DNA from 3 places in the Chryseolinea sp. T2 genome. Region 3 is predicted to be linked to each of the others. Evidence: riboswitches for the same ligand, from Rfam matches in the RefSeq annotation. Region 3 holds a riboswitch; each other region holds the start of a gene.
The links. Region 3 has a riboswitch for S-adenosylmethionine ahead of WBG78_RS11290 (hypothetical protein). Riboswitches for the same ligand answer to the same signal wherever they lie in the genome.
Positions count from the first base shown of each region.

Region 1: linked by a shared signal. The riboswitch ahead of WBG78_RS03460 (trans-sulfuration enzyme family protein) and the one ahead of WBG78_RS11290 (hypothetical protein) in region 3 are both predicted to bind S-adenosylmethionine.
Region 2: linked by a shared signal. The riboswitch ahead of WBG78_RS30770 (homocysteine S-methyltransferase family protein) and the one ahead of WBG78_RS11290 (hypothetical protein) in region 3 are both predicted to bind S-adenosylmethionine.

Region 1 is NZ_JBBCAU010000001.1:818,184-821,466, forward strand. It holds gene WBG78_RS03455 (gliding motility-associated C-terminal domain-containing protein) at 1-1,139, shown strand, start outside; SAM riboswitch class I at 1,265-1,368, shown strand; gene WBG78_RS03460 (trans-sulfuration enzyme family protein) at 1,509-2,699, shown strand; gene WBG78_RS03465 (LytR/AlgR family response regulator transcription factor) at 3,093-3,283, shown strand, end outside.
Region 2 is NZ_JBBCAU010000002.1:919,610-922,892, forward strand. It holds gene WBG78_RS08620 (Ppx/GppA phosphatase family protein) at 237-1,130, opposite strand; SAM riboswitch class I at 1,190-1,303, shown strand; gene WBG78_RS30770 (homocysteine S-methyltransferase family protein) at 1,353-2,357, shown strand; gene metH (methionine synthase) at 2,378-3,283, shown strand, end outside.
Region 3 is NZ_JBBCAU010000003.1:362,867-366,149, forward strand. It holds gene WBG78_RS11285 (SusC/RagA family TonB-linked outer membrane protein) at 1-236, opposite strand, end outside; gene WBG78_RS11290 (hypothetical protein) at 267-1,187, opposite strand; SAM riboswitch class I at 1,441-1,547, opposite strand; gene WBG78_RS11295 (DUF1684 domain-containing protein) at 1,946-2,863, shown strand; gene WBG78_RS11300 (alpha/beta fold hydrolase) at 2,879-3,283, opposite strand, start outside.

The sequences.
Region 1 (3,283 bases), on a different contig from region 3:
ATCTCAATACTACTGAGGTCGTGTACAACTATAGCATTAAGGCCTACGCATCGGACGGAACATTTATTGGCACATCTGCCGTTGCCTCGGCTGTGCGCAATGATGCAAATGCTTCCTATCAACGCATTTCTCTGAGCTGGAGCGCAACAGTGCCCTGGTCGAACAAGATCAACACTACACCAAACAAACATCTGATCTACCGCGGTCCGGAGGGAGCAACGGAAGCAGATCTGATATTAATAGACAGCGTCGATGCGAATACGTCGGGATTTATATACCTGGATGAAGGACAATGGAACAAGACGCCATTGGTCGAAAATGAAACTTATTGTTATCGCATCATGACACGGGGTGGCTATGGGAATCCAAAGATCCCTCAGCCGCTCAACAATTTCTCACAGATCATCTGCGCTCAGCCTGGGGATACCATTCCTCCCTGCAAACCCTTGCCCCCAATCCGCAATACGCTTGACTTTGTCGACTGCCAGGACTACTACACTAAATACTGTGATAAAGAATCGTTCAGCAATGTGATCATGTGGAACGCGCCCGGGGAGGCGCCATGCCGGCGCGACATTCGTGCCTATAATGTTTACGCCTCTTCAATAAAAGGAGGAGAGTTCTCACTCATTGCCGAAAATGTCAGAGATACTTTCTTCATAGACAATCACCTGTTATCGTTCGCGCGATGTTATAAGATCGCTGCGGTCGATGTATCCGGAAACATCGGGGAACAAAGTGATGAGCTGTGCATTGACAATTGTCCTTATTATGAGTTGCCGAATGTATTTACTCCCAATAGCGACAATGTTAATGATGAATTCAGCGCATACAGTATTCGTGGCTTCGATTGTGGTGAAGGCGATTGTATCCCGGCAGAGCTGAGATTGAAATGCGCACGCTTTGTACAGACGGTGAACTTCACAGTGTACAATCGTTGGGGGCAGGAAGTTTACACCCAATATGCCCGCGTTGGTAACGATAGCCAGTCCATTTATATAGACTGGAATGGAAAGGATTCCAATCGACAAGACCTATCATCTGGTGTGTATTACTATGTTGCCGAGGTGACTTTCGATTCCGTGGATCCCGCTAACAACACTCAAATGCTGAAAGGTTGGGTCCATTTGATCAGGTGATTTTTGACCTCACAACGGTATGGCTTGTGGTCGGACGGCCCTTTTTATCGCTTTAAATAAAAATATACATCTGATGCTTGCATTTCTGAACCAGCTTGTTGTCCTTTGCATTGTCGTTCTTTAGAATCTTATCACGAAAGACGGAGGGATATGGCCCTATGATGTCTTGGCAACCGCTTCTCAGAAGAATGGTGCCAATTCCAGCCCTGGAAACAGGGGAAGATAAGTTATGAATTAGCGATTGATCAGATCTCAGATATCATCAAAGCTCTTCTGACTTGTCGGAAGAGCTTTTTTATTGCTCCTCCGGCTGCTTCATGGTAAGGTTTTAGTTGACGCACAAAACGCAAAACTTAACCAATTACAATCATGAAAGAGCAAACTAAAATCCTTCAAAGCATTCCGGTTGACCAACTCACAGGCGCAGTATCAGTTCCCATTTATCAAACCACAACTTTCGTACACGACCTTCCTGGTCACCACAAAGGCTTTGACTACACACGTTCCGGCAACCCAACACGACAAGTACTCGAAGAGGTCGTTGCAAAAGCTGAACACGGATCCACAGGCGCGGCCTTTGCCAGTGGCATGGCCGCTATCGACGCAGTACTTCGACTGCTTAGTGCTGGCGACCACGTAATAGCAGGTAACGATATTTATGGAGGAACCTATCGGTTGCTCACAACGCTCGCTCATCGGGCTGGCATCTCAACAACATTCGTCGACCTGCATGATACTGCTGCAGTAAGAAAAGCTATCACGCACAAAACGAAATTACTATGGGCCGAAACTCCCACCAATCCCTTGCTCCGCATCATCAACATCTCTGCATTGGCAAAGGTTACAAAGGAACATCGCATTCTTCTTGCCATCGACAACACGTTTGCTTCGCCTGTTTCTCAAAAACCTTTATTACTTGGTGCCGACATAGTTGTGCATAGCGCAACGAAGTATATCGGCGGACACAGTGACGTAATATCAGGCCTCGTAGTCACGAAAGACGAGCAGATTGGCAAAGACATTCTGTTTATTCAGAATGCATCAGGTGGAGTATTAAGTCCATTCGAAAGCTGGCTGCTCATTCGCGGATTCGAAACCCTTGATCTCCGCGTAAGACAACATTCAGAAAATGCACTTGCTGTTGCAAGATGGTTATCATCATGTCCCGAGGTAGCTGAGGTGTATTATCCAGGATTACCCTCCCATGAACACTATGAACTTGCAAAAGCTCAACAGCGGTACTTTGGCGGCGTGGTTTCATTCCGTTTGAAGAGAGACGACATTGATTCCGCATCTAAGGTTGTCTCGTCAACGAAGATCTTTAAACTGGCTGAAAGTCTCGGCGGCATCAAGAGCCTGATCGCACACCCAACAACAATGACTCATGCTTCGATACCTGTTTCCCGTCATGCTGACTTCGGTATATCGGGTGGACTCATCAGGCTATCGGTTGGTCTCGAAGATGCTGATGATCTCATTGATGATCTTTCGCGGGCCTTGAACGAATTGACTCTCCAAACTCATAACAACACGAAGCATGAAGTATCTATTGGAGCGTAAACACCAGGACCATGTTTTGTAACATCGTCACTTTTTCGAAACGTTTGCATGAAATTACATTAATCGGAGCGAACCGCGCTCCGATTCAAGTCACGATCGACAGTCAGCATGCGTTTTCGTTCAAAAGGTAAAATTTTTCCCGTGTTATAATCGTGTGCGAAGAGAGCCATGAAGGTGCAGGACACCATACACATTCGTTTTCGAGCCCGTGTGCGCGTACGTGACGCTGAATCTAATGCGATTAAGTATTGACCCGTGGAAAAAATTGACGAGGTAAGGTCCTTCATGTTTCTACCTTAATAAAACCTTAAAATTTTGTTTGGTTGCACATCGAAAAACCCCTGGCGCCGAAGTGTACTGAAAAATCGGATACAAGTTGGCGCAACCGATTGTATGATTCGTTGTATACTTGTCGATGACGAGGCAAAGAATCTGGAGAACCTCAAGATCCTTCTCCAGGACTTTTGCCAGAATGTGGAAGTGCTGGCACTCTGCCAGACAGTGGATGAAGCTTTAGTCGCCATCCGATCGCACAGACCCGATGTGGTCTTCCTGGATATTCAAATGCAGCGTGAGACGGGATT
Region 2 (3,283 bases), on a different contig from region 3:
ATAAACTGCTGTTTAAGGCTGGGGAATGACGAGCGAACACGGTGCAGATGATCCAAAAACATCGTTTCGCAACATGCCGATTGACGAGATCGGGGTGGATCTATAAAGGCACTTATGACACTTATTGCCGCCCTCGTCTCAGGTCGTTTTTGGTAGCGGCAAAATAGCCGGTAAGTAGTTGTCCAGGCTACTCAATTCTGGTCGCGCGTCAGATCTTTCGTCCTGGTGAATTCAATCTAGCTAAACAGTTTCGTCTGTCTGGTGTTCAGTTCATAGAGGTATAACATCATACCGTCTTTAAGTCCCACCTCGGGCACAAGCATGCTCGATGCCTTCGCCCACTCCATAACCTTAACATAGATCTTGCCTGCCGGAACGATAACATCAGCGCGATCGGGGTTCATCTGTAACTTGTAAATGCGGTCGTCAATGGAATGACTTTCAATAAGCGACTGAACTGATTTGATCTTCCGCAGGGTAATCGTTTTGCCGGGACGTTGTTTTGCGAGCTCAAATATCTTGGAGATGTTGCCGCCCGTTCCTACTGCAGTAACGCGCCCTGGTTTAGACTTCAATGATTCCACTACCCACGACTGCATGTTTTCCCAGATAACGGGTGAATCGGTGTTTTCAAGAACACGAACAGAACCAATTTTGAATGAACGCGTTTTTGTCTTCTTACCCTGGACGTAGAGATTGAGTTCGGTGCTACCGCCCCCGACATCGATATGAAGATAGGTTTTGTCAACGAGGTATGATGCAATTGCTTTATTGATCAGTTCCGCTTCGCGATTGCCATCAATTACATCTATGGTTAATCCCAATTCTTCGTACACGCGCTTAACCACATCGGCACCGTTATCGGACTCGCGCATAGCCGAAGTTGCACAGAACATGTAGTCGGTAACTTCATACAACTCCAGGAGGAGTTTAAATGCACGCATCAGTTTAATGAACTTAGCGATGCTCTTGTCGCTGATGCGGCCGGTAGAGAAAACGTCATGACCAAGACGCAAAGGGAAACGAATGTATTCAAGTTTCTTCAGTGTGCCTTTGCCAGCTGAGTCTAATACGGTCGAAACCTGAAAGCGAATGGCATTGGAACCAATGTCGACTGCGGCTAGTTTCATGAACGTTCAAATTTAACTATTGAACTTTTATTTTATATAGTTATTAACGTACTTTGCCACACTTATCCAGAAAGACCGAGGGATTGGGCCCTTTGACGTCTTAGCATCCTATTCCGAAATCGAAACCGGAATGTTGTGCTAAATCCCTTCTCCGAAAGGAGAAAAGATAAGTAACCCATCGCACTGAGGGCTCTCTGGATAGAATATCTAACGGGAGCTACCATGAAGATCCAGGACATTCTACAGGAACGCATTTTGATTATTGATGGCGCCATGGGTACCATGATTCAGCGTCATACACTCACTGAGGAAGATTTCAGAGGCGAACGCTTTAAAGATCATAAGCATGTGCTGAAGGGGAACAATGATGTGCTGTCTATTACACGTCCCGACATCATTAAGGGCATTCATCGTGAATACTTCGAGGCAGGTGCTGACATTGCAGAGACCAATACATTCAGTGGCACAACGATCGCGCAGGCAGATTATCACCTGCAGGATGCGGTTTACGATTTAAACTTCCAATCGGCGCGCATAGCCCGGGAGGTAGCTGACGAGTTTACAGCACGTGAACCACACAAACCGCGTTTCGTTGCAGGCGCCATGGGCCCTACAAACAAGACAGCATCAATTTCTCCTGATGTAAACAATCCGGGCTTCAGGGCAATCACCTTCGATGAGCTCGCTGCTGCATTCAAGTTGCAGGCGCGGGCACTCATGGACGGCGGCGTTGACTTGCTGCTGCTCGAAACAATTATCGATACGCTCAATGTGAAGGCCGCGCTGTTTGCCATTCAGGAACTCTTCGAAGAAACAGGCAAGCAAATTCCTGTTATGGTTTCGGGAACAATCACTGATGCCAGCGGACGAACTCTTTCCGGACAAACGACAGAAGCGTTTCTTATTTCGGTATCACATGCACCATTGCTGAGCATCGGATTGAACTGTGCCCTTGGTGCTTCGTTGCTACGTCCTTATCTGCAGGTGCTTAGTGATAAAGCTCCCTTCTTCGTGAGCGCATACCCCAACGCCGGATTGCCGAATGAGTTCGGACAATACGACGAGACACCCGAGCAGATGGGACGTCAGATCGAAGAGTTTCTGAAGGAAGGTCTTGTCAACATGCTGGGGGGATGCTGCGGCACAACACCAGATCACATCAGAGTAATTGCCCAACTCGCATCAAAATATAAACCCCGTAAGGTCACGGCAGAAGTTACTGCCTGATGTAGGTCACCTGTTTTCATATGAATCCAAATACGTTCTATCTCTCCGGACTTGAAGCGATCGAGATCACGCAGCAGTCTAACTTCATAAACATTGGCGAACGAACCAACGTCACAGGCTCTGCGAAGTTTCTGAAGCTTATCAAAGAAGATAAGTTTGATGAAGCATTGGCTGTGGCACTTGATCAGGTGCGCGGTGGCGCCCAGGTTATTGACGTCAATATGGACGAAGGAATGATCGATTCGGAAGCGGCAATGGTTAAGTTCCTTAACCTGATGGCTTCCGAGCCGGAGATTGCCCGCATTCCGGTAATGATCGACTCCTCAAAATGGAACGTTATTGAGTCAGGTCTCAAATGCCTGCAGGGAAAAGGCATTGTTAACTCCATCAGCATGAAGAGCGGGGTGGAGGATTTTAAGCGTCAGGCTAAGCTTGTAAGGAGATACGGAGCAGCCGTCGTCGTTATGGCATTCGATGAGGCTGGTCAGGCAGACACCTATGATCGTCGTATCAGTATATGCAAACGCGCATATGATATCCTCGTTAATGAACTGGGCTTTCCTCCGCAGGATATCATATTTGATCCTAATATTTTTCCGGTTGCCACCGGTATTGAAGAGCACAGGAATTATGCTTTGGATTTCTTTAATGCAGCCAAATGGATAAGGGAGAACCTTCCTCATGCGCATGTAAGCGGCGGAGTGAGCAACGTTTCGTTCAGCTTCAGAGGTAATCAGAAAGTTCGTGAAGCCATGCATGCGGCCTTCCTCTATCATGCGATCAAAGCGGGGATGGACATGGGCATTGTTAATCCTACGATGCTTGAAGTTTACGATGAAGTGGAGAAGCCATTGATGGAACGCGTCGAGGATGTACTACTTAACCGGAGAGATGACGCAACGGAACGGCTGCTGGAATACGCGGAG
Region 3 (3,283 bases):
TGAGTCTTGAAACCCACAGAGTTAACGACCAGGGTGATCGGCAGCTCTCCTGCTGGTTTGACCGAAAAGTTTCCATCGACGTCCGCAACGGTTCCACTATTAGTTCCTTTAACAAGAATCGTGGCCCCCGGCAGTGGCCCTCCCGCGTCGTCTTTAATTACGCCGCGAATAACTTCCTGTCCAAACACGGCAATAGAGGACAACGTCAATATAATGACGGGTATAAATTTTCTCATGTAATAGATTTATTAGGGTGGTGGCGCTGATTAATTAACTGCTACGTCAAACTTTGCTTTCTCGGCCTGAAGGCGCTTAGGGTCAAGCTTGAGGAATCCGAAACCTTCAAGGGTCTCCTGCCCATTGCTGGCGACCCATTGCAGAAACTTCAGCGCTTCTTCGTTTGTGCTATTCTTGGCAATTGAAAGATGTAGGAACTCGACTGGGATATTTTTGATCTGACCACTTTCGATCTTATCGAGAACGGTATCAAGGGTTCCATAGAAACGCTCGTCGTCGGAAACTTTTCCATTACCATCAGCATCTACAGGAATAATCTTGAGTCCTGCGAGCGGTTGCCTGGTTTTGAGATCGAAGAGCAAGCCGGGCACGTTATAGGATATTCCGGTGCTGTCCTTAAGCAAGGCTTTTACAAGATGTTCATCAGCACCAGCGATAGCCTTGCCTTTGATGTTTGTCTGCTCATATCCGAAATACTTTGCAAATGTGATTGGAGCACCCGCCTTTTGGAGACGGGTGTAAATGGTAAACTGAGATTTGATTTCCTTCTGCTTCTTTTTATCCGCGTAGATGTCGTTGAAATAGATCTGCTTGATCAATTCATTTGTCAGACCCTTCTCACCAAACTCAGATGCAAATGCCGATTGCGCATTTGCTACTGGTAGCAACGCATAGCGGCCGATATAAAGAAATTCTCTTGACTCTTTGATGTTCGCATCCTGATCAAACGCTTCTATCAGGAGGTCATACTTGGCAGGATCTGTTGTCGTCCTGGTCTCAATGACAACATTCACATCCGGGTTCACAACCTTATACGCCTCGATCCACTTCTCAACGAGAGGATATGAAAAGCGAACACCGGTGATGACCACCTTCTTCTCCGCATTCTGAGCAGAAGACGTTATGGCTGTTAGAAAATATATTGTAAGTATTGAAATGAAAGATTTCATGGTATGAATTCAGCAATAAATGAGCAGTAAAATATTTTGAGATGGGTGGCCACGGAATGCACCTAAGTTTGCAGACATACCACCAATACGACTGAAAGCTGGTGCATCCGAAAGCCATATATGCTATTCGGTCGTCGAATAGCCAACACGTTGGTCAACAGCAACAACAGCTGTTAATCAAAAGCAGAAGTTTTGAAGACGCGACTTCACTCTTGTCGCGGACAGACGAAATTGTTTTCATCGGTTTCATTATCTTTTATAGTTCCAATTATTAATTGGTAGGAGTTAGCACCTTATCCTGGTGGTGACAGGTTGCTAGAGGTTCTCCGAGCCTATTCTCTCCCCTCTTCTGTATAAAATCAATCTGGTGGGAATTGATTTATCTACTAAATCGATAGACAAATGTAGCCTACATGCGGAAATATCCAAACACAGTAGTAATATTTTTTTATTGTTATGAAAACATCGCCATCAAGCACTTCGAGCTTCTACCTTTTTATGTAATTCACACGAATGCACTGTTGTTCAGACATGGGCACTTTTTATTCGCTCAGTAATGTGCGGGAACTTAGTCAGGAAGCATTTCATAACATATCTTTGAATTCTTGTATTCGCTCCACGTTGCGTTCAGGATAAGTTATAAACTATTCTCGTGAACGGGTTTCACAACGCAGCGCAGAAGACAAATCAGAATCGTCACAACAATTACTTCAACAACCTTGAGACACTTTTTCCTCCTAATCAAATCAAGTCAACTTATGCTTCAACGGGTGTTGGCACTCCTACTTTTTGCTGTGGCAACGTGTTGTACGGGTAAATCAGGCCTATCCCAGGAACAGCTTGCTGAATATGAAAAGCAGATCAACGATTGGCATGCCCATCGCATTGAGCAGGTAAAATCGCGTGACGGGTGGTTGAATCTGTTGGGGTTGTACTGGCTGGAGCCAGGCATAAATACTTTCGGAACAGGTGGTTCAAACAAGATTGTGTTTCCGGATAGCACTGTCTCCGAAAAAGCCGGATACTTTCTTGTCGTGGAAAATAGAGTTGAGGTTCACTTAAATAAAATCGCTGATGCACGTATTAACGGGAGGGCTATTCAGAATGAAGTCGTCTTCAATTCGGACTCTACCAGGCAGCCACTTATGGAGAATGATCGTGCGGCATGGACAGTCATTCGTCGCGATGGAAAATTCGGCGTCCGCGTACGGGATTTAACCATGAAAGGTCTTAATTCGTTTCATGGCGTCGAACGATTTCAGATCAATCCTGCCTATCGGATCGAAGCCAAATTCCAACCCTCAGTGGGCAATACGATCGATATCACGAATGTCATAGGGCAGACAACGGCGCAGGCGTCGCCGGGTACGTTATCTTTTAAGTGGCAGGACGAGGAATATCGTCTTGATGTTCTGGAAGGCGGAAAGTCAGAATATTTTATCATCATAGCTGACGAAACGAGCGGCAGGGAAACTTACGCCGGAGGACGATATCTATACGTCAGTCATGAAGATCCAAACGGCAACATTGTACTCGACTTTAACAAAGCCTACAATCCACCTTGTGTCTTTACGCCCTACGCAACGTGCCCCCTGCCGCCTCGTCAAAACGTTCTGCCATTCAGCATTTATGCCGGCGAAAAGAACTACAATCACGAGCTAAATGCTGCTGAGTAAACACGCAGCACTTTTTTATTGACCATGTTCCAGAAACGCTAATACGTGGCGCGCATATTCATCGGGTCTCTCGACCATCGGCAAATGTCCGCATTCGTCAATGAACCTGACTGTTCCGTTTGGTAGCAAGTCATGAAACTGCAGCGCAACCTCCGGCGTAGTGATCTTATCTTGCAAGCCCCACACCAAAAGAATAGGTATCTTAAGTGTACGAAGAAAGCTTCTTACATCAGTTTCCTGTGATGATTGCGCAAAGTACTTCACATGAAGTCCATTGCTGGCCGTGTTCATCGTCTGATAGATGCTGTTCACCAGGTGAAACGAAGCGAATTTGTTTTCGTAGAATACTTGTTGGATTTGATTCCGGATTGCGGAATAGTCCAAACTATAGTCTAAGTTCTCGGAAATACCTGAGCTTCC